Regions from separate parts of the Arthrobacter sp. zg-Y895 genome, predicted to be linked through region 2. Evidence: predicted binding sites of a transcription regulator. Region 2 holds the regulator's gene; the other holds the start of a gene.
What was found. Region 2 encodes LexA, which represses DNA repair genes until DNA is damaged. Its sites were predicted from a motif close to TCGAACANNTGTTCGA; they were not measured.
Positions count from the first base shown of each region.

Region 1: a site for LexA is predicted at 5,443-5,458, ahead of LJ760_RS13800 (DUF6504 family protein). Genes of this name have one in related genera too.

Region 1 is NZ_JAJFZY010000008.1:154,724-166,609, forward strand. It holds gene LJ760_RS13770 (hypothetical protein) at 1-428, shown strand, start outside; gene LJ760_RS13775 (DUF2087 domain-containing protein) at 415-981, shown strand; gene LJ760_RS13780 (tyrosine-protein phosphatase) at 974-1,747, shown strand; gene LJ760_RS13785 (DUF2776 family protein) at 1,758-2,801, opposite strand; gene LJ760_RS13790 (MDR family MFS transporter) at 3,070-4,755, shown strand; gene LJ760_RS13795 (hypothetical protein) at 4,775-5,041, opposite strand; gene LJ760_RS13800 (DUF6504 family protein) at 5,556-5,867, shown strand; gene LJ760_RS13805 (DNA polymerase III subunit alpha) at 5,871-9,272, shown strand; gene thrS (threonine--tRNA ligase) at 9,348-11,360, shown strand; gene LJ760_RS13815 (HIT family protein) at 11,376-11,886, shown strand, end outside.
Region 2 is NZ_JAJFZY010000014.1:43,377-55,262, forward strand. It holds gene miaB (tRNA (N6-isopentenyl adenosine(37)-C2)-methylthiotransferase MiaB) at 11-1,531, shown strand; gene miaA (tRNA (adenosine(37)-N6)-dimethylallyltransferase MiaA) at 1,583-2,545, shown strand; gene dapF (diaminopimelate epimerase) at 2,542-3,501, shown strand; gene LJ760_RS17015 (class I SAM-dependent methyltransferase) at 3,498-4,109, opposite strand; gene hflX (GTPase HflX) at 4,278-5,843, shown strand; gene LJ760_RS17025 (ATP-dependent DNA helicase) at 5,836-7,881, shown strand; gene lexA (transcriptional repressor LexA) at 7,990-8,802, opposite strand; gene LJ760_RS17035 (LysM peptidoglycan-binding domain-containing protein) at 9,241-9,672, shown strand; gene LJ760_RS17040 (histidinol-phosphate transaminase) at 9,780-10,880, shown strand; gene hisB (imidazoleglycerol-phosphate dehydratase HisB) at 11,000-11,617, shown strand; gene hisH (imidazole glycerol phosphate synthase subunit HisH) at 11,614-11,886, shown strand, end outside.

The DNA.
Region 1 (11,886 bases), on a different contig from region 2:
ACTTCACTATCGGCACCCCCGATGAAGCCTCCGCCTGGTTCCGGAAGCTGATCCGCATCTGGGAGCCGGAGACGGCGAGCCTGACCAGCTGGGAAGTTCATGACAGGGTCAGCGAGCGCCGGACCCGGTTGGGATTGCCGGGACATGCATCTTTCCGGGAGCCCGCCGTCGGATACCTCAACTGGTTCTCCCGGACGGCCTACGGGCGGCTGCCCTTCCCCATTGCTGCTGCCGCCGTGCAGAACTACCCGGACGGAACGCTCATCACGGTGAGGGACTGGCGTGCCCCGGCCGTGGCGGACCTGTACGCCGAACTGCAGGTCATGGGGATGTTGCACCGTCCGCCGGCGGTCCAGGTGCTGTCACCGCCGGTCAGGGACGGTCAGGAACCGGACACAGATGTGAAAGGGAGCCATGGGGGAAACTAGGCCGGAGGCGAACCGCTGGCGTCCCGTGGCGGCGGCGCTCGCAGACCGCCGGCGCCTGCACCTGTACGCCCGCGCCGTGTTGGCGGCCGACGACGGCGCACGCCTGGACCCGGAGGACCTCACCTCTGCCGAGGCCAAGTCGTTGGCGGTGCTGCAGAACGCCGGCCTGGTCCGCGTCGGCGAGCGCGGGGTGGAACCCGTGGCGTCCGTCTTCGCTGATCTGCTGGCCGCCGGGATACGGCCAACCGACACGTCGGCCCGCCGCTTCCTGGTCAACGGCAGGGTCGAGGCCTACCCGCGCAAACGCTCCGACCGGCTGGAGCTGCTGCATTTCCTGGCCGGGGAGGTCTTTGAACATGCCCGGCCGCCGGAGCCGGGGCTGCGGCCAGTGCTGTCGGAGAAGGAACTCACCACCCGGCTGACGGCCTTCACCGCAGACCCCGCTGCCATCCGCCGCTATCTGGTGGATGAAGGCATTGTGGCCCGGGATGCCGCCGGCACCCAGTACTGGCTCACCCGCCCCCGTCCGGCGGAAGGAATGGAATTTGCCTAGTTCCCCGGATACGGCCAGCCTCCCTGCAGCCGACGCGCGGGTTCTTCGCCCCGTGGAGGGGCTGGTGAACTTCCGCGACTTGGGCGGCCGACGACGGCGCGACGGCACGCTCACGCCGCACGGGGTCTTCTTCCGCTCCGAAACGGTGGACCTGATCCGCCCCCGCGGCTGGGACACCCTGCATGCGCTGGGAGTGCGTACCGTCGTCGACCTCCGGCAGCCGCCCGAACGCGCACGGGACACCGCCGCCCGCCCGGACTGGCTCACCACGGTTCCCGTGGACCTGGACGGGCTGGCGGAAAATCCGGAGTTCTGGGAGGGGTACTGGAACAACGGACTGATGGGCACGCCGCTGTACTACCTGCCGCACCTCACCCGGCTGCCGGACCGGATGGGCGCCGTACTGCAGGCGCTCGCCGATGCCCCGCCCGGCGGGGTGCTCTTCCACTGCATGGCGGGCCGGGACCGGACGGGAATGACCGCAATGGTCCTGCTCGCGGCAGTGGACGCGGAGCCGGAGGAGATCCGGGAGGATTACTTCGAAACCGTCCGCAACGCGGATGCCTTCGCAGCAGCAACAGGACGGCCCAATCCGGAGGCAGAGAGCGAAAGACTGTGCGCCGGGCAGGGAACCAGCATGGACGGTGCCTTCCGCGCGGCGGCGGACGGCTTTTCGCTGGACCGGCTCTTTGACGACGCCGGGCTGCCGGAGGCAGTCCGCACCGGCATCCGCACCTGGCGGGGAGCAGTTCCCTCCACGCCTTAATGCTGCCCTGCTACTCCGACGTTCCCGCTTCGAGGATCGACACGATTGAGAAGAGCGTAAAGCAGACAGCCCCGAGTCCAACCAGCACGTGCGCGGGGACAAAGAACGCCGGGTCTGTGCCTGCGGCTTCAAAGAGGAACGCGGCGAAGAACAGGCAGCTGAGCGCTGTTCCGATGGGCATCAGCGGGATGCGGTTGGCCAGGGCAAACGTGCGACGCCAGACGAGGGCGAGCAACAGCACCTTCGACAGGATGCTGAAGCAGATCAGCCCGAGGCCGATCAGCACGCATCCCGGGGCCAGCCGATAGGGTTCGTCTGAACTGAACAGCACGAATAGTCCGAGCAGCACGTTGATCGTGCCCGCGGCAGCGACGAGCCAGGGCCAAGCGGAACGCTCGCCGTCGCTGAATTCGTTGCGCACCTGGCGCACGATGCTCGCGACCAGGGCGATCAGCGCCGTGCAGATCGCCGACAGGCCGATCAGGACGTGGCCGGCAACGAATCCGGGCGTATCCCCGCGCACCAACAGGCCGATCGCAAGGGAGAAACCGACGACGGCGGCTCCAACCGGAACTGCGAGCAGCCCGGCGCCGACGGCGCGGGAGTGGGCACCTTCCGGCGGGCCGCCCTGTGGCTCGAGTAACTGTGCTGACTGGATGAGAGTGAATTTCGTGGACGCGGCCGCGACGGTGCTGACGCACGCGGCGACGAAGCCGATGCCGATCACAACGAAGCCCGCCGTGAGGTTCTCCGCGGTGTTGTCCCGGTTGGCCAGAAGGATGCCCCAGATGACGGCGGCGGCAGCAGCCACGTAGCCGGAGAGCGGCAGGATGATCCCCCATACGCGCCCATAGCGGTTGATGAGCTGCCGAATGATGGTGGCCGCCGTGGTGAACAGTGCATAACAGATGGCGGTCAGCCCGACGTTGACGTGTCCGGCGACAAAGTGATCGGCATCGTTCCGCCCGGACAGGATGTAGAGGCCATAGGACAGACAGACAGCGCCCATCAGAAGCGGTATGGCGCGGAAAATGACGCTTATTGTACGGTTCATGGCGTACCCCGAAGGTGATCCCGTGCGGCTTCGACATCATGGCCGGTCCGCTTTCAGTGCCAGTGTGCGCCTGTCCTACCCGTGGAACAACGCCGAGGCAGGGAGCCGTTCCTTAGAGTAGGTAACTTCAACGCCCTCCACCACGACGCCTGCCGGTACCGGCGGCATGGGTGGCCGCCGCCGACCGTTGACTTGGCGGGACGGTGGGCGTCGAATGGAAGTCCCGGCCGGACTCCCACATCCGGCGGAAATTTCCAAGGAGGAGTGCATGGCCGACCGGTTTACTCCCCACGGAACCGCAGCAACCCATCCGATAGCCGGGATGGCCGGTGCCATGGGAGCGCCGGTCAACGCCGTCCCTCTGGTGGCGCACACGCCGCAGGCCCGGAGCGGCCCGCCAACGGGCGGGGACAGCGTGCAGGGCAGCGCCGATGCGGGAGGCGGGCATTCGCGGCGCCAGATCGCCGTCGTTTTCGCCGGGCTGATGCTGGCGGTGCTTGTCTCGGCCCTGGACCAGACCATCGTCTCCACCGCCCTGCCCACCATCGTGGGGGACCTGCAGGGTATGGACCACCTGTCCTGGGTGATCACCGCCTACCTGCTGACCTCCACAATCGGGCTGCCGATCTACGGGAAGCTCGGGGACCTGCTCGGGCGCAAGAACATCTTCATTTTCGCCATCGTGGTTTTCCTGGGCGGGTCCGCCCTGTCCGGGCAGGCGCACAGCATGGCCGAACTCATCACCTACCGGGCCATCCAGGGCGTAGGCGGCGGCGGGCTGATCATCGGTGCGCAGGCCATCATCGGTGACATTGTGCCCGCCCGCGAGCGCGGCAAGTACATGGGAATGATCGGGGCGGCGTTCGGTATCGCTTCCGTCAGCGGACCGCTGCTGGGCGGCTACCTTACCGACTACTGGTCCTGGCGGTGGGTGTTCTACATCAACCTGCCCATCGGTGCGGTGGCGCTCGCGGTCATCGTCACCGCCCTGCACCTGCCGCGGTCCGAACGCAAGGGGATCCGGCTGGACTATGCCGGTGCCGCACTGCTTGCCGTCGGCAGCGCCGCCCTGGTGCTGCTGACCAGCTGGGGCGGCAACAACTACGCCTGGACCTCACCCACCATCCTCACACTGGGAGCAGTGGCCGCCGTCGCCGTCGCCATCTTCATTCCGGTGGAACTGCGCGCGTCCGAACCGATCCTTCCGCTGCGCCTGTTCGGGATCCGCAACTTCCTGATCTGCACACTGGTTGGGCTGGCGGTGGGGCTGGCCATGTTCGGGTCCATTGCCTACCTGCCGACCTTCCTGCAGATCGTCAACGGAGCCAGTCCCACTATGTCCGGGCTGATGATGCTCCCCATGACCGCAGGGCTGCTCACCACCTCGATCGGGACGGGGCAGCTGATCTCCCGCACGGGCAAGTACAAGATCTATCCGATTCTCGGGTCCCTCACCATGATCGGCGGCCTGCTGCTGCTCTCGCGCATCTCCAGCACGACGCCGTACTCCCTCACCGCGCTGGGCATGTTCGTGCTGGGACTGGGGATCGGGGCGCTGATGCAGAACGTGGTGCTGATTGTGCAGAACAGCGTCCCGGCCAAGGACATGGGTACCGGGGTTTCCACCGCCAACTACTTCCGGCAGATGGGCGGTTCCCTGGGGATTGCCCTGTTCGGTTCCCTGTTCATCCGCCGGCTGAATGACCAGCTGGCCTCCGCACCGGCCGGAGCCGGCGATGCGGCGTCGGGCGGCGCCAATTCGATCAGCCCGGACAGCATCAGGGCGCTGCCCGCTCCGGCGCAGGACTTCATCAAATCCGCGTTCGGCGAGGCGCTGCCGCCGATCTTCCTGCTCGGGGTGCCGATCCTGGCGGCGGCCTTTGTCCTGACGCTGTTTCTTGTGCAGCAGCCGTTGTCCACCACGGCCCGGGTGGACATGGACAGCGGGAGATAGGACCTGCGGTTAGGTGCGGTTAGGTGCCGTCATAACCGGATAGGGAGAACACCAGCGCGAAAAGTGCAGCCAGGGTCGCTCCCTGCCAGATCAGGGAGGGAATGATGTACAGGCGGGCGGCAAGCCTCCTGTTTCCCTGGATAAGCGCCGCGATGAATCCCGTTACTCCTCCGAGCAGGGTGAGCAGGCCGGAAAAGGCGAAGAAGCCAAAAATGGAGAAGCCGGAGGTGTCCCAGGCGGCGAAGGCGATGAGGGGGCGGACGACGATCGCCCAGACGATCGACACGAGGACCATTCCCGTTATCGCTGCCGCGCTGAACCGTGTTTTCCGGGAGGCCGCTTCTGGAGGAACCGCTCCCTGATCCGCAGGCAGGACGTCCTGCGCATATGGATTCCGATGCTGCAGTTCAGGCTCCTGCCCGAACGGATTCCATGGTTCCGGTTGCTGCCGTCCATTAGGCGGTGTGTTGCTGTCTGCTGTCATAACCGGCCCCATCCGATGAGTATTGCCTGGACCAAGGCATCCTGCGCAGAATCCAGCTGTCTGGAAACAGTGTGCACCATGCGGGGGTCGGCTCCGTCAGCGGCACACCTGGGCGCTGCTGCTTCTGAGCGGATCTCCCTACCCGTCCATCTCCGTGTGGTGCCGTTTGTCCCCTGCTGGTCGTACACTGGTGGCGGAGCTGTTCGAACATATGTTCGAATTAGTTGCGAACTGATAATCAACTGAAAACCAATGGATAACCAGTGGGTTGGTGCGTGTGCGGTGCGCATGCATCCGTGGGCGGAGAGGAAGCTGAATGGGTACCTTCAGCGAAGCGATCGAGGTGGTGTGCTCGCCTGCGGGCCAGCCTCTCCGGCTTATCTGGGGCGGGCACACCTACAAGGTGGGGGCTGATCCTGTGCGCTGGTATGAACGCCGTAACTGGTGGGAGGAAGAAACCCGCGCCGAACGCGGACATGGCGCCGGGCTGGTGGATACCGAGATCTGGCGGGTCCAGGCCCGGGTCAATGACCGCTCCGACCTGCGCACCCTCGACCTCTCGCACCATGTCCGCAGCGACCGCTGGCGCCTGATCCGCATTCATGACGCGCTGAGGGACAGTGCCTAAGCAATGAGCTTTACCCACCTGCACGCCGCCACCGCGTTCAGCGCCCACTACGGGGTGTCCTGGCCGGAGGAAATGGCCCAGTCCGCAGCGGCCGACGGCGCGGACGCACTGGCCTGCACAGACCGGGACGGGCTCTACGGAACGGTCAAGCACCTGCGGGCCTGCATGGAAGCCGGTATCGATCCCATCGTGGGCGTGGATTTGGCCGTGCTCGATGACGGGAACGCGGTTACGGGCCGGGTAGTCATCCTTGCCCACGGGCATACCGGGGGAGCAGGCTACCGTGCCCTGTGCAGGCTGATCTCCGCCGCGCACGCCGCCACCTCAGCCTCCCGGGCACGCGCCGGCAAACCGGTAGGCGTCACCATGGAACAACTGGCCGGGTACGTCTGCACAGAGGGGGAGGATGAACCTGTCCTCACCGTCCTCGTCGGCCCGCAGTCCGACGTCGGCCAGGCCATGCGCAGCCGAAGCTACGCCGTCGCCCGTACCCTGTTCGGCCGCTGGCGCTCGCTGATCCCTGCCCGGGCGCTCGCCGTCGAGGTGGTTACCCATCTGTCCGCCCCGGGGGAGAACCTCAGCCTTGCCCACGCCGTACGCATGTTCCGGCTGGCCGACGAGATGCGTGTGCCCGGCATCCTCACCAATGCCGTGCGCTACGTGGACGAGGATGGAGCCGCCACCGCTGACGTGCTCGACGCCGCGCGCTCGCTGACGTCGCTCTCCCACCTTCCGGACTTACAGCCCAACGGGCAGGGCTGGCTCAAGGGGGTACGGGAGATGACTGCGCTTGCCCGCGAGATCAGCTCCGAGGCGGGCTACGGTTCCTCGGGAGCGGTACGGATGCTGGCCGACACTGCGGCGCTCGCGGATAGCTGCCGGATAGACCCCGTGGCGGATATGGGCTGGAAGCAGCCCGTGGTACCTGAAGCCTCGGTGATCGGCATCGAGGCCGAACCCATGATCGAACTGCACCAGCGCTGCGAGGCGGGGATTACCCGTAGGCTGCGCGCCCGGGACTCGATTGCCGAGGTGGAACTGCGCAACCGGCTCGAACACGAGCTGGGCATCATCGAGCGGCTGGGCTTCGCATCGTACTTCCTCACGGTTGCGGAAGTCTCCGCCATGATCACCGGGATGGGGGTACGCGCCGCTGCCCGGGGGTCGGGGGCCTCCTCGCTGGTGAACTTCCTGCTGGGCGTCAGCCACGTGAACCCGCTGGACCACGACCTGATCTTTGAACGCTTCCTCTCCCGGGACCGCTCCACGCTGCCGGACATCGACATAGACGTGGAAAGCGCCGAGCGGCACAACGTCTATCACCGCATCTTCGAACGCTTCGGCTCCGAACGGGTCACGCTGATGAGCATGCAGAACGGCTACCGGGCACGGGGAGCGGTGCGCGACGCCGGACTGGCCCTGGGCATGCCCGAGGAGGAGATCGGCGCTGTGGCTAAGCAGCTATGGCGTTTCTCGGCCCGCAACTTCCGCGAGGCGCTCGCCGAAAAGCCCGAACTGCGGGAATTCTCCGGCCAGGTGGAAAAGAACCAGCAGCTGGACCTGCTGGTGGACCTCACCGAACGCCTGGACCGGCTGCCCCGGCACATTTCCATGCATCCCTGCGGAGTGATCCTGGGGGACACCTCCCTGCTGGACCGCACCCCCGTGCAGCCCAGCGGCCTGGGCCTGCCCATGTCCCAGTTCGACAAGCACGACATGGACCCCATGGGCATGCTCAAACTCGACGTGCTGGGTGTGCGGATGCAGAGCGCCATGGCCTTTGCCGTACGCGAAGTGGTGCGGGTGCACTCCTCCCGTGAAGAGGTCATTGCCGCCGGGAAGCATCGGGACGGGCCGGAGGAGCCGGACCCGGAGTTCGTCGAACACGACGGCCGGATCAACCTCGACGCCGTTCCGTTCGACGACGAACCCACCTACGAACTGATCCGCAGCACGCACACCCTGGGCTGCTTCCAGATCGAATCCCCGGGACAGCGCGAGCTGGTGGGCAAGCTGGCGCCGCGGGAGTTCAATGACCTGATCATCGACATTTCCCTGTTCAGGCCCGGGCCGATGAAATCCGACATGGTCCGGCCGTTTTTGGAACACCGGCACGGCTTCTCCCCGGAGGTCTACCCGCACGAGGCGCTGCGCCCGGTGCTGGCCGAAACCCACGGCGTCACCGTCTTCCACGAACAGGTGCTGCGGACGCTGAATGTCTTCACCGGCTGCGGGCTGGCGAAGGCGGACGAACTGCGCCGCCTGCTGGGCAACGAATCCGCCGAGCCGGGCGTGGAGGAATACTTCCGCAGCAAGTCCGCCGCCCGCGGCTACACGCCGGAAACCATCGACAAGGTCTGGGACACGCTCAAGGCCTTCGGCAGCTTCGGCTTCTGCAAGGCCCACGGCGCTGCCTTCGCCGTACCCACCTACCAGTCGGCATGGCTGAAGGCACACCACCCGGCGGCGTTCCTCGCCGGCATCTTCGAACATGATCCCGGCATGTACCCGCGCCGGCTGCTCGTCGCCGAGGCGCGGCGGATGGGCATCCCCATCCTGCCCCTGGACATAAACCGCAGCGGCGAAACCTACCGGGTGGAGCGGCTCGACGACGGCCGGCTGGGCATCCGGCTGTCCCTGGCCGGGATCTACGGGCTGTCCGCCGTCGAGCTAATGCGCATCGCCGCCGGGCAGCCCTATGACTCCCTGGCGGACCTGAGGGCACGTGCGAAGGTCTCCCGGCCCACGCTGCGCCGGCTGGCGCAGCTCGGAGCGTTCGATTCGCTCAGCAAGCAGACCGGCTCCGAGGGCAGCCGTGCGGACCTGATCCAGTACCTGGACGCCGCACCGGCCAAGTCCGCGTCCCGGAAGCATGATCCGATTCCCGGGCAGCTGGCCCTGCCGCTGGGGGATACCGAGCTGGCGAACCTGCACCATCACCTGCCCGAACCCGGGCTGCGGGAAAAGGTCCGCACCGAACTGGATCTTTTGTCCGTGGACGTCAGCGCGCACTTGATGGAAAGCTACGGTCCATTGCTGCGCGGACTCGGCGTCACTCCCGCGGAAGCATTGATGGACCTGCGCAACGGGACCGAGGTGCTGGTCGCCGGGATCCGGGTGGCCACTCAGACTCCTCCCATGCGCGGGGGACGCCGCGTGGTGTTCATCAGCCTCGACGACGGCACCGGATGCATTGACTGCACGTTCTTCCACGAGGCGCAGGAGAAATCCGGTCCGCTGCTTTTCGGCACGGAGCTGCTGCTGGTCCGCGGCTTGACCCGCCGCACCGGCCCGCGGGGCATCAGCCTCCAGGCACTCGAAGCATGGAACCTGGCGGACCCGGACTCGCTTCCGAAACCCGGCCGTCAGCGCGGCATGTTGGTGGGGTCCAAGCGCAGCGGATAACATCGGTACGGGCGGAAGTGCGGCCGTGTCCAGGCCGTGCAGCAGACGCCGTACAACGAAATCTAGGAGACAACCGTGTCAGTGCCAGAGAAGTTCACCCTCATCGTCGACGGCGAAGAGACCACGGTGGATACTGGCACCACTGGTGCTCAGCTCTTCTTCGAACGCCGCGACGTCGTCGTGATGCGCGTGCACTCCGTCCTCAAGGACCTGGATACGCCGCTGGAGCAGGGCGACATCGTGGAGTCCGTCACCATTGACTCCGAAGACGGACTGAATGTCCTGCGCCACTCCACCGCGCACGTCATGGCCCAGGCCGTGCAGCAGCTGCGTCCGGACGCCAAACTGGGCATCGGTCCGTACATCAAGGACGGTTTCTACTTCGACTTCGACGTTGCCGAGCCGTTCACGCCGGAGGACCTGAAGACCCTCGAGAAGATGATGCAGAAGATCATCAACTCGAACCAGAAATTTGCCCGCCGCGTGGTCAGCGAAGACGAAGCCCGTGAAGCCATGAAGAACGAGCCGTACAAGCTCGAACTGCTGGGCAAGAAGGACGGCGCCGAGGAAGCCGGCGAAGGTGCCAGCATCGAGGTCGGCGCCGGCGAGATCACCATTTACGACAACGTGGACCGCAAGTCCGGCGACGTCGTCTGGTGCGATCTGTGCCGCGGCCCGCACCTGCCCAACACCAAGCTGATCTCCAACGCCTTCGCCCTGACCCGCTCCGCCGCCGCCTACTGGCTCGGCAACCAGAAGAACCAGCAGCTGCAGCGCATCTACGGCACCGCCTGGCCCACTAAGGACGCACTGAAGGCCTACCAGGAGCGCCTGGCCGAAGCCGAGCGCCGCGACCACCGCAAGCTGGGCACCGAGCTGGATCTGTTCTCCTTCCCGGATGAGCTGGGTTCGGGCCTGCCGGTGTTCCACCCCAAGGGCGGCATCATCCGCAAGGCCATGGAGGATTACTCCCGCCAGCGCCACACCGAGGCCGGCTACGAGTTCGTCTACACCCCGCACATCACCAAGGGCCACCTGTACGAGGTATCCGGCCACCTGGACTGGTACCGCGACGGGATGTTCCCTCCCATGCACGTGGACGAGGTCACCGATCCGGAGACCGGCGAGGTCACCAAGCCCGGCCAGGACTACTACCTGAAGCCGATGAACTGCCCCATGCACAACCTGATCTTCCGCTCCCGCGGACGGTCCTACCGCGAGCTGCCGCTGCGCCTGTTCGAATTCGGTTCCGTGTACCGCTACGAGAAGTCCGGCGTCATCCACGGCCTGACGCGCGTGCGGGGCATGACCCAGGACGACGCCCACATCTACTGCACCCGCGAGCAGATGAAGGATGAGCTGACCACCACGCTGAAGTTCGTGCTGGACCTGCTCAAGGATTACGGCCTGGACGACTTCTACCTGGAGCTCTCCACCAAGGACCCGGAGAAGTTCGTCGGCTCCGACGACATCTGGGAGGAAGCCACCCGCACCCTCGCCGAGGTTGCCGAAGCCTCCGGCCTGGACCTCGTCCCGGATCCGGGCGGAGCAGCCTTCTACGGCCCGAAGATCTCCGTCCAGGCCCGTGACGCCATCGGCCGCACCTGGCAGATGTCCACCATCCAGCTGGACTTCAACCTGCCCGAGCGCTTCGAGCTCGAGTACCAGGCCGCAGACGGCACCCGCCAGCGCCCGGTCATGATCCACCGCGCCCTGTTCGGTTCCGTGGAACGCTTCATGGCCGTGCTCACCGAGCACTACGCCGGCGCGTTCCCGGCCTGGCTGGCACCGGTTCAGGTGGTCGGCATCCCCGTGGCCGAAGCGTTCAACGACTACATGTTCGACGTCGTCGACAAGCTCAAGGCGCACGGCATCCGCGCCCAGGTGGACACCGGAACCGACCGCTTCCCGAAGAAGATCCGCACCGCGTCCAAGGACAAGATCCCGTTTGTCCTGATCGCCGGCGGCGACGACGCCGAGGCAGGCGCCGTCTCCTTCCGCTTCCGGGACGGCAGCCAGGACAACGGCGTACCCGTTGAAGAAGCCGTCAAACGGATTGTCGAAGCCGTCCGTAACCGGGACAAGTAGGGCGGCGGGGACGCTATGGGAGAACAACCTGACGACGCCGCGGTGACGGACACGTTCGAACTCGCCGGCGTCCCCGACGCATTCCAGCGGCTCTGGACCCCGCACCGGCTTGCCTACATCAAGGGCGGGCAGAAGCAGGTCTCCTCGAAGGAGACCTGCCCGTTCTGCGCCGCGCCGGAGCGGTCGGACGAGGAATCGCTGATTGTCCACCGCGGCCGGCACGCCTTCGTGATCCTGAACCTCTTCCCGTACAACGCCGGCCACCTGCTGGTCTGCCCGTACCGCCATGTGCCGGACTACACGGACATCGACCCGGAGGAGACGGCGGAAATCGCGGCGCTGACCCAGACCGCCATGCGCGTGCTGCGGAAGGTGTCCAGCCCCACCGGTTTCAACCTGGGCATGAACCAGGGCGAAACCGGCGGGGCCGGGATTGCCGCCCACCTGCACCAGCACATCGTTCCGCGGTGGGGCGGTGATGGAAACTTCCTGCCGATCATCGCGCAGACCAAGGCCATCACCCAGA
Region 2 (11,886 bases):
CCCTAGGAGGGTGAGTTTGACTGTTTCTTCTCCCGCCCCCGAGGCCCCTGCGGCCCAGCCCCGCACGTACGAGGTGCGTACCTTCGGCTGCCAGATGAATGTGCATGATTCCGAGCGGATTTCGGGCTTGCTGGAAGGCGCGGGTTATGTGCCGTCCGACGGCGAACTGGCGGACATCGTTGTGTTCAATACCTGTGCCGTGCGGGAGAACGCGGACAACAAGCTGTACGGCAATCTCGGGCAGCTGGCGCCGGTCAAGGAAAAGCGGCCCGGGATGCAGATTGCCGTGGGCGGCTGCCTGGCCCAGAAAGACCGGGATACGATCCTGCGCAAGGCCCCCTGGGTGGACGCCGTCTTCGGCACACACAATATCGGTTCCCTGCCGGCACTGCTGGAACGGGCCCGGCACAATGCCAAGGCCGAGCTGGAGATCCTGGAGTCGCTGGACGTCTTTCCCTCCACGCTGCCCACCAAACGCGATTCCGTGTATTCGGGATGGGTCTCGATCTCCGTGGGCTGCAACAACACCTGCACTTTCTGCATCGTCCCGTCGCTGCGCGGCAAGGAACGCGACCGGCGGCCGGGGGAGATCCTGGCGGAAATCCGGGCCCTGGTGGACGACGGTGCCATCGAGGTAACGCTGCTCGGACAAAACGTAAACTCCTACGGGGTGGAGTTCGGCGACCGCGGGGCCTTCGCCAAGCTGCTGCGTGCCTGCGGCGACATCGAGGGCCTGGAACGGGTTCGGTTCACCAGCCCGCACCCTGCGGCTTTCACCGACGACGTCATTGAGGCCATGGCCGAGACGCCCAACGTGATGCCGCAGCTGCACATGCCGCTGCAGTCGGGCTCGGACAAGGTCCTCAAGGACATGCGCCGCTCCTACCGGTCAAAGAAGTTCCTGGGCATCCTGGACAAGGTCCGCGAGCGGATGCCGCACGCGGCCATTTCCACGGACATCATTGTCGGCTTCCCGGGGGAGACGGAAGAGGACTTCGCCGCCACCCTCGACGTCGTCGAGCGGTCCCGCTTCGCCACCGCCTTCACCTTCCAGTATTCGAAGCGTCCGGGCACCCCGGCGGCGGAACTGGCCGACCAGCTTCCCAAGGCCGTGGTGCAGGAGCGCTATGAACGCCTCACCGCGCTGCAGGACCGGATTGCAGCCGAGGAAAACGCCAAACAGGTGGGCACCACCGTCGAGGTCATGGTCACCGCCGCTTCGGGCCGCAAATCCGGCGAGACCGGACGTCTCTCCGGACGTTCCCGGGACCAGCGCCTGGTGCACTTCTCGGTGCCCGACGGCGCGCCGGCACCCCGCCCGGGCGACCTCGTAACCGTGCCCGTCACCGGGGCCGCTGCGTTCCACCTGATCTCCGACCCCGCCGGACCTGCGGACTACTCGCTGCGGCGTTCGCGCGCAGGTGATGCCTGGGACCGCTCGCAGGCCGAGTCCTGCGGCGTACCGGCCGGACCTGCAGGCACGCGCACCGGTGTGTCCCTGGGCATGCCCGCGCTGCCGCCGCGTTCCTGAGTGCCCGTGAACCCTTCCCAAAGTCTCCCCAAGTCCCCGGCGGTAACCCCCTTGAGTGCTTCCATACCGTCCGCTTCCGTGCCGTCCGCCGACGAACGGCCGGTGATCGCCGTCGTCGGTCCTACCGGGTCCGGAAAATCCGACCTCGGCGTTGCCCTGGCCCTGGAACTCGGCGGGGAAGTGATTAATGCAGATTCCATGCAGTTCTACCGGGGGATGGACATCGGCACCGCGAAGATTTCCGTAGCCGAACGCCGCGGCGTGCCGCACCACCTGCTGGACATCATGGACGTGACCGAAGAGGCAAGCGTCTCGGCCTTCCAGGCGCAGGCACGGGAGCTGATTTCCGAAATCCGGGCTCGGGGCAGGTACCCCATCCTGGTCGGCGGTTCCGGCCTGTACGTCCGGGCCGCACTGGACGTCCTGGAATTTCCGGGCACCGACCCGGCGGTCCGCGTCGGGATCGAAGCCGAACTGGAAACCCGGGGCCTGTCCGTGCTGCAGGACAGGCTGCGGGAAGTGGACCCCGTCTCGGCCGAACGGATCTCCGATGCGCGCCGGGTGGTACGCGCACTGGAGGTGGTCGAGCTGACCGGACGCCCCTTCAGTTCCTTCATGCCGGTGCGCCAGTACGTCTTGCCGGCCGTGCAGATCGGCCTCAGCGTGGAACGTCCGGTGCTGCATGAGCGCCTGGCCCGCCGGGTGGACAAGATGGTGGAACAGGGGCTGCTCGAAGAAGTCCGGCGGCTTGAGCCGGCAGGACTGCGGACCGGCCGGACCGCCTCGCGCGCCCTGGGATACGCACAGTTCCTGGCCGTCCTGGACGGGAAATCGTCCGTGGCGGAAGCCTCGGCGGCAACAGTGGTGGCTACCCGCCAGTTCGCCCGCCGGCAGCTGACCTGGTTCCGTGCGGATCCCCGGATCACCTGGCTGGAGCATAACGACCCCCGGCTGGTGGCCCGGGCGGCCGCGGCCGTCCGGGAAGGGCACCCGCCCAGTATCCTTGGTAAGTGACCAATACTTCTGCCTCCTCCGCCGCATCTCTGTCCGCCTCCGGCCTTCCCTCTTCCCTTGCGGGACTGCCCTTCGCGAAGGGGCACGGCACCGGCAACGACTTTGTGCTGGTAGCCGATCCCGACGCTGCGCATGACCTGGCCGCCGACGAGGTAGCCGCTGTCTGTGACCGGCACCGCGGTGTGGGCGGTGACGGTTTCATCCGGGCCGTCCGGTCCGAGCATCTCCCTGAAGGCCGTGCCCTGCTGCAGACGGCTCCGGAAGCCGAGTGGTTCATGGACTACCGGAACTCGGACGGCAGCATCTCCGAAATGTGCGGGAACGGGGTGCGCGTCTTCGTGCACTTCCTGCTGGAAGAGCGGCTGGTGGAACTGGCCGAAGGCGCATCCCTGGTGATCGGTACCCGCGCGGGGATCAAGACCGTAACCCGGATGGCCGGCGGCTATGCGGTGGACATGGGGCCCTGGGAGTTCATTTACCCCGACCATGCGGCTGCCAAATCCATGGACACGGTGGTCAACGCAGACGGACTGGAGGTGCCCCGCCCGGGCCTGTCCGTCAGCATGGGTAACCCGCACACCGTCGTGGCCCTCGCGGAACTGGACGAACTGGCAGCAACCAACCTGACCGCAGCACCGTCAGTGCAGCCGGAGCCGGAGCACGGAACCAACGTGGAGTTCGTGGTCCCGGCCGAGCCGCTCGTAGAAGACGGGGTGGGGCTCCTCACCATGCGCGTCCACGAGCGCGGCGTCGGCGAAACCCTCTCCTGCGGTACCGGCGCCTGTGCGGCCGCCGTAGCCACCCGGTTCTGGGCCGGAGCCGAAGCACCCGATGACTGGGCCGTGACGGTGCCGGGCGGCGTCGTCGGCGTCCGTTTCCTGACCGGGCCCGACGGCCGCGAACATGTGGAGCTCAGCGGACCGGCCGTACTGGTGGCACGCGGAACCCTGCTCTAGGCGCTGCGGTCCACCTTCAGGGTCCGGAAGGACTTCGCGGTGCTGTGGCGGGAGACGGTGAATCCGGACGGCAGGGTCTCCGCCAGCCAGCGCTGCAGGGAATCCGCGCCCAGGTTTTTCTGCACCACCAGCCAGGCAGTTCCTCCCGGCGCCAGGCGCGGCAGCCAGAGCAGCAACAGGGCGTGCAGCTCCTCTTTGCCGATCCGGATCGGCGGGTTGGACCAGATGGTGTCGAAGCGTACTTCCGGGTCCACCTCCTCCGGCAGGGAGGCCGTGACGTTTCCACAGCCCAACGCCGCTGCGTTATCCCGGGTCAGCGCGATGCAGCGTTCGTTGACGTCGACGGCGTAGACCCGGGCCGCCGGGGATTTCAGCGCCAGGGTCAGGGCGATGGGTCCCCAGCCGCAGCCGATGTCCAGCAGGTTGCCGGTTTCCGGCGGCGCGGGAACTTCCTCCAGCAGCACCATCGTGCCCTTGTCGATCCCATCGGGGCTGAAGATCCCGCCCGCTGTCTGCAGGGTCCGTTCGGTCCCGTTGAGGCTGACGCGCAGCGGTTTGCGGACCTCGGGCCCGGACGGTGTGGAGGAGAAGTAGTGCTCTGTTGCCATAACAGTCCAGATTAGTCGCTGCAGGCGTGTGGCATGGAATTTATGGGTGGCCGTACGGGTTGTAAAGGACAGCTGGCGCGGTAGGGATCCATTGCGGAGAAGGTTGTTTTCCTGAGGATTTGTCGGTTCACTGGCCTACCATGGAAAGTACGTTCCAATAAGGAGATTATGACCATCAACAACTCCCGTCCCGTGCATTCGACGGACAGTTCCACACCCGAACTGAGTCCTTCGGATATCCAAGGTGTCATCGACAGGATTCTCGCCAAGGACAGCGCGGTCGAAGCAAAGGCCCCCGGCGACAAGCAGCGGGGCCGTGCCCAGGCACTTTCTGACGGCGACAGCGAGCACTCCGTCCACGACGGCGAGCAGCAGGACCTGGAAGAACGCCGTGCACTGCGCCGCGTTGCCGGGCTCTCGACGGAACTCGAGGACGTCACCGAGGTCGAATACCGCCAGCTGCGGCTGGAACGGGTCGTCCTTGCCGGGCTCTGGAGCGAGGGCACTGCCGCCGACGCCGAGAACTCGTTGAAGGAACTTGCGGCACTGGCTGAGACTGCGGGATCCGAAGTCCTGGACGGCATCATCCAGCGACGGCTCAAGCCGGACCCCGGCACCTTCCTCGGTTCCGGCAAGGCCCAGGAACTCAAGGACATTGTGACGGCCACCGGTGCAGATACGGTCATCGTGGACAGTGAGCTGGCTCCGTCCCAGCGCCGCGGGCTGGAAGACATCGTCAAGGTCAAGGTCATCGACCGGACAGCGCTCATCCTGGACATCTTCGCCCAGCATGCAAAGTCCCGCGAGGGCAAGGCCCAGGTGGAACTGGCACAGCTGGAATACCTTCTGCCGCGCCTGCGTGGCTGGGGCGAATCGATGTCCCGGCAGGCAGGCGGCCAGGTCGGCAGCGCCAGCGCCGGCATGGGTTCGCGCGGCCCCGGTGAAACCAAGATCGAATTGGACCGCCGGAAGATCCGCACGCGGATGGCCAAGCTCCGCCGCGAAATCGCGGCTATGAAGCCGGCACGCGAAACCAAGCGGGCCAACCGCCACCGCAACTCGGTGCCCTCCGTCGCCATTGCCGGCTACACCAACGCAGGAAAGTCCTCGCTGCTGAACCGGCTCACCGATGCCGGGGTACTGGTGGAGAACGCACTGTTCGCTACCCTGGATCCCACTATCCGCAAGGCCCAAACCGAGGACGGAATCGGTTACACGCTCGCGGACACCGTAGGGTTTGTCCGATCGCTGCCCACCCAGCTGGTGGAAGCCTTCCGCTCCACCCTTGAGGAAGTAGCCGACGCAGACCTGATCCTGCACGTGGTTGACGCTTCGCACCCGGACCCGGAGGGCCAGATCGCGGCCGTCCGGACCGTCCTCACCGAAGTCGACGCCCGCAAGGTGCCCGAAATTATCGTGCTGAACAAGGCCGACGCAGCGGATCCGTTCGTGCTTGAGCGGCTGCGCCAGCGCGAGCCGCGGCACGTGGTCGTCTCGGCGCGTACGGGCGAGGGTATCCCCGAGCTGCTGCAGGCGATTTCCGAGGGCATTCCGCGCCCCGGCGTGGACCTGGAACTGCTGGTGCCCTACGAGCGCGGCGACGTCGTCTCCCGCCTGCACCAGGAGGACGCCGAGATCCTCTCCCTGGAACACGGCGAAGCCGGCACCCAGCTCCATGTGAAGGTTCGTGAAGGGCTGGCAGCAGAGCTGGAGCAGTTCGTGACCCATGGGTAGGAAAGCGCCGCAGGGACCGGACCAGGTCCTGGATCTGCTTGACACGGCGGTAGCGGCCATGGGCGGGCAGAACAGGCCCGGCCAGCACGAGATGGCACGGCAGGTGGCCGAGGCCATCGAGTCCGGCGACCACCTGCTGGTGCAGGCCGGAACGGGTACGGGCAAGTCGCTCGCCTACCTGATCCCGCTGATTGCACACGCCTTGGAGAGCAGCAAACCCGCGCTGGTTTCCACTGCCACGTTGGCCCTGCAGTCACAGATCGTCGGGCGTGACCTCCCGCGCCTGCTGAAGACCCTGGAACCGAAGCTTCCGCGGGAAGTCGACGTTGCCTTGCTCAAGGGCCGCAGCAACTACGTCTGTGTCCACAAGACCGGCGGCGGATTCCCCGAAGAAGACGAAGCCGGAACACTGTTCCTGCTTGGCGACGAGCAGGCTGTCTCCCATCCCGCTCCCGCCGGCGGGCCCACCTCGGCGCTGGGGCGCGACGTCGTGCGCCTGCAGGAATGGGCGCAGGAAACGGAAACCGGCGACCGGGACGAGTTGCTTCCCGGCGTCAGCGACCGTGCCTGGCGTCAGGTGTCCGTCACCTCGATGGAGTGCCTGGGGGCGCAGAAGTGCCCGGTGGCGGAGGCCTGTTTCAGCGAACAGGCACGGGCCAAGGCCGCCGTTGCCGATCTGGTGATCACCAACCACGCGATGCTGGCCATCAGCGCGTTCGAGGGACTGGCCGTCCTGCCGGACTATGACGTGGTGGTGATCGACGAGGCACACGAGCTGCAGGACCGCGTCACCGGAGCGGTCACCGGACAACTCTCCGGAACAGTGATTTCCGCGGCGGTCTCCGCAGCACGCAAGCACACGTCCGCCACCATGGAGCCGCTTGCCGCTGCCGGCCGGGCTTTCGACTCCGTGTTTGCCCCGGTGCCCTCCGGACTGCTGGCCGCCGGGCTGTCCGAAGACCAGGAACTGGTCCTGGGCGCAGTGCGGGAAGCCTGCCGCACCGCGCTGTCAGATTCCAAGCCCGAAGGCTCCGACGCCGTCGACGGCGGCCGCCAGATGGCACGTTCCCGCCTGATGGCCGTCCTGGAACTGTGTGAACGCATCCTTGACGCAGTGAATTCAGGGGAAGTGCTGTGGGCATCGCGTGCCAGCACCTTCTCACCGGGCACCGGCTACACCGCTCCGGAAGACGACGCACCGCCCACCATCAACGTTGCACCGCTGTCCGTGGCCGGACGGCTGCGCGAAGGCCTGTTCGACGGACACACCGTCGTGCTTACCTCGGCCACCCTCGCCATCGGGGCGGAGTTCGGTCCGGTCGCCGGAGCCCTGGGGCTGCTGGGTGCCGGTGCACCGAAATGGACGGGGACCGACGTCGGCAGCCCCTTCGACTACCCGCGGCAGGGAGTCCTGTACGTAGCCAAGGACCTGCCGAAACCGGGACGCGGCACCTCCCCGGAGCAGCTGGATGAGCTGGAGTCGCTGATCAAGGCCTCCGGCGGCGGTGCCCTGGGTTTGTTCTCTTCCCGCCGTGCCGCGGAGGAAGCTGCGGAAGCGCTGCGGAAGCGGGTCGACTTTCCGATCCTTTGCCAGGGCGAATCCACCATGTCCGCCCTGGTCCAGCAGTTTGCTGACGAGGACGAGACCTGCCTGTTCGGCACCATGTCCCTCTGGCAGGGCGTGGACGTCCCCGGAGCCTCCTGCCGGCTGGTCATCATTGACCGGATTCCGTTCCCGCGTCCCGACGATCCGTTGATGACCGCCCGCACCCGGGCGGTTGCCAAGGCCGGGGGCAACGGCTTCATGAGCGTCTCGGCGACCCACGCAGCCGTCCGGCTCGCCCAGGGCGCAGGACGGCTGATCCGCGCCTCCGGGGATAAGGGAGTGGTGGCCGTGCTTGACTCACGCCTGGCAACCGCGCGCTACGGCAGTTTCCTGCGGGCCGCCCTGCCGCCCTTCTGGTCCACCACCGACCGTTCCGTGGTGCTTCAGGCGCTGAAGCGGCTCGCGGCGGAACCCGCGGGCGCGAAGAAGTAAAACCGCCGGGGAAGGGGATCCCGGAAACAAAAAGCAGCGCCGCCGTGTACCGGCGGCGCTGCTTTTGCATGGTCCTTTTGACGTCTGACCAGGACGTTCTGCTTGTGCCTAGAGCGAGCGCATCACTGAAACGACTTTGCCCATAATGGTGGCTTCGTCACCGAGGATCGGCTCGTAGCGGGTGTTCTGGGGCAGCAGCCAGGTATGTCCGTTGCGCTGCCGGAAGGTCTTCACGGTTGCTTCGTCCTCGAGCAGGGCCGCGACAATGTCACCGTTTTCGGCGGTGGGCTGGCGGCGGACAACCACCCAGTCACCGTCGCAGATGGCCGCATCCACCATGGAGTCGCCCGCCACGCGAAGCATAAACAGGTCGCCGTGCCCTACGAGCTGGCGCGGAAGGGGAACCATCTCTTCAACCTGCTGGTCGGCGAGGATGGGTCCGCCTGCGGCGATCCGTCCGACCAGCGGAACCATCGCCGTGTCGATTGCTGTGGTGAGGTCGGAGACGCTGCCGGAACGTTGCGTGCGTGAGCTGCCGCCGCCGGATTCCGGGTCGCCCTTTGCTGCACCTTCAGCAGCCTCCGCGGCGTTCCCGCCGTTCGCCGCCTTGCCGTTGCCTCGGCGCACAGGAGCATCACGGAGCAGGAGCGGAACCAGTATCTCCATGGCACGCGGGCGCTTGGGGTCCCGGCGGATATAGCCCAGCTTCTCCAACTGGCTCAGCTGGTGCGTAACGCTGGAAAGGCTGGCCAGCCCCACAATGTCGCCGATCTCCCGCATGGAGGGCGGGTAGCCGTTCGCATTCACCGAACGCTGGATGGTCTCCAGGATCTTCGTCTGCCGGGCGGTAAGGCCCTTGGTGCGTCCTGCCGGCGCGGGCGCGGCAGGGGAGGGGGTGCTGCCATTGGTAACACGGGCCACGTCGGCTTCCCTTCACAGTCGGCCCGTGGATGCGGGCCGGATGGTTCTAGCGGTGTATCTGGTTTGTCCTGCGGTGATTCGATGCGGTGATTCGATGCGGTGGTTCCCTGCGGTGGTCTATCCCGCCAAGCTGTTTTGTCAGTGCCGGATGGTTAGTTGGTTCCAGCCGCTTCCAACAGGTTCAACGCTAGGGGAGCGCAGGCATATTTTCAAACATATATTCGAGCGAGTCTCGACAATGTTCGTAGATAGGTGCTAGAAATGTTCGAGTACAGCTTCGAACATATGTTCGACCCTGAGTAGAAAAACGGTCCGCCGACACCTCGGCGGACCCACCAGATGTTCGAATGCAGTTTCGAGCCACACTGTTTTTCCCGGTGCTTTTACGGGAAGCGGGGGAATCGGCGGAGCTGCTCTTCGGACCGGAAAGGTATTGACATGTCAGTACACGTACTTCCCCTCGCTGCACAGAGCTTCACTGCACAGAGCCTCACTGAATCTGCCCCCGACCGGGCCGCTGACCCCGCCCGCATGGCCAACACCGCGGACACCCAGGCGTCGGTCCCGCTGCGCCTGACCCGCCGCGGCCGGCTCGTCCTGGTCGGCGCCCCGCTGATGATCGTGGCCGCTGCACTGCTGGTCTTCATCGGATTCTTCACCGCACCGGCTATGGCCTCGGGGGGCTCCCCGGAGCAGACACACACCATCCAGGTGGGTGTATCCGCCGGGGATTCACTGTGGTCGCTCGCCACCGAGTTCGCCCCGGACCGGGATCCCCGCACCGTGGTCGCCGACATCGTGGAACTCAACAACCTGGCGGACGCCACCGTCCCCGCCGGCAGCCAGATTTACATCCCGGTCTCGCGCTGATCCAACGGCCAGCGCGCTCCGATGATCCTTACCTGCGTGCCCGTAACAGAGGCGTGCTGGAAGTCGCTCAAATACAACGTCACCGCAGAGCGTCCTAAGCTGTAGAAGTGAACGAACAGCTGGAAAACCTGAACAGACTTCCCCTGCGCGATGATCTGCGGGGCCTGACCCCGTACGGCGCCCCTCAGCTGGATGTGCCCATCCTGCTGAACGTCAACGAAAATACCCACGGACTTCCGGAGCATGTGCGCCGGGCCATTCTGGCCGAGATTGAATCAGTGGTCGCCGGCCTGAACCGATATCCCGACCGCGAATTCACCCTGCTGCGGGAAAACCTGGCCAAATACCTCGGCCACGGACTGGCTGCGGAGAATATCTGGGCCGGTAACGGTTCCAATGAGGTTCTCCAGCAGATCCTGCAGGCGTTCGGCGGACCAGGGCGGACGGCCATGAGTTTCCCTCCGACGTACTCCATGTACCCGCTGCTCGCCAGCGGCACCGGCACCGCGTACGTCACCGGCACGCGGGAGCGGGACTTCTCCCTGACCCCCGAATCGGCTGCGGAGCAGATCCGGGCGCAGGCACCCAACATCGTGATCCTGTGCACCCCGAACAACCCCACGGGTACTGCCCTGGAACTGGACGTGATCGAAGCCGCCTATGAAGCGGGAGAAGCTTCGAACGCCATCGTCGTGGTCGATGAGGCGTATGCAGAGTTCTCCCACGCCGATACCCCCAGTGCACTGCAGCTGCTCCCTGGCCGGGAACGGTTGATTGTTTCCCGGACCATGTCGAAGGCCTTCGCACTCGCCGGGGCCCGGATCGGCTACCTTGCCGCAGCGCCGCAGATTGCGGACGCCCTGCGACTGGTCCGCCTGCCCTACCACCTCTCCGCCATCACGCAGGCGACTGCGAATGCTGCCCTCACGCACGCCGATGCGCTCCTCTCCAACGTGGAAGACATCAAGGGCCAGCGGGACCGCATCGTGGCGGAACTGCGTGCGCTCGGACTGGAACCGGCGCCGTCGGACGCCAATTTCGTGCTGTTCAGCGGTATGGAGAATCCGCGGGCGGTGTGGGAAGGTCTGCTCGAAGCCGGCGTACTCGTCCGCGACATCGGCATCGAGGGCCACCTGAGGGTCACAGCCGGCACCGAAGCCGAAACCACTGCGTTCCTGACCCGGCTGCGGGAACTGCTCGCTGCCTGAGCGGAAGCCGGGCGCCCAGGATGTCCCCGGTTTCAGTGAGTCGGGGCGTTCGGGACTAAACTGATGACCTGCCGGGGCTTTGCCTATTGCCCCGCTTCCAATCTTCGTGAAGGAACCCCATGACTGTGGAGACCGCCACCGGACGCACCGCCCGCCTTGAGCGGACCACCAGCGAATCGTCTGTCTTCGTCGAGCTGGACCTGGACGGCACCGGCCGCGCCGACATCAGCACCTCGGTGCCGTTCTATGACCACATGCTGACCGCGCTGGCCAAGCACTCGCTGATGGACCTCACCGTCCGGGCCACCGGCGACACCCACATCGACGTGCACCACACGGTCGAGGACATCGCGATCAGCATCGGCGAGGCGCTGAAGACCGCCTTGGGTACCAAGGCCGGCATCCGCCGCTTCGGGGAAGCCACGGTACCCCTGGACGAGGCGCTGGCAAACGCCGTCGTCGATATTTCCGGGCGTCCTTACCTGGTGCACTCCGGGGAACCCGCCGGCCAGGAATACCACCTGATCGGCGGACACTTCACCGGATCCCTGACCCGCCACGTGTTCGAAGCCATCACCCTGCACGCGCAGATCTGCCTTCACATGCGGGTCCTTGGCGGACGCGATCCGCACCACATCGTCGAGGCCCAGTTCAAGGCCTTTGCCCGCGCCCTGCGCGCAGCCGTCGAATCCGATCCGCGCGTCGAGGGCATCCCCTCCACGAAGGGAGCACTGTGACTTCCCGCAACGTCACTGTCCTGGACTACGGATCCGGCAACATCCGTTCGGCTGTCCGCGCCTTGGAACACGCCGGCGCCAACGTCACGCTCAGCGCCAAGCCTGACGACGTGCTGAACGCCGACGGATTGGTGGTGCCCGGCGTCGGAGCATTCGCGGCGGTAATGCAGGGCCTCAAGGACGTGGATGCGATCCGCATGATCGGGCGCCGCGTAGCCGGGGGCCGGCCGGTCCTGGGTATCTGCGTAGGCCTGCAGGTCCTCTTTGAC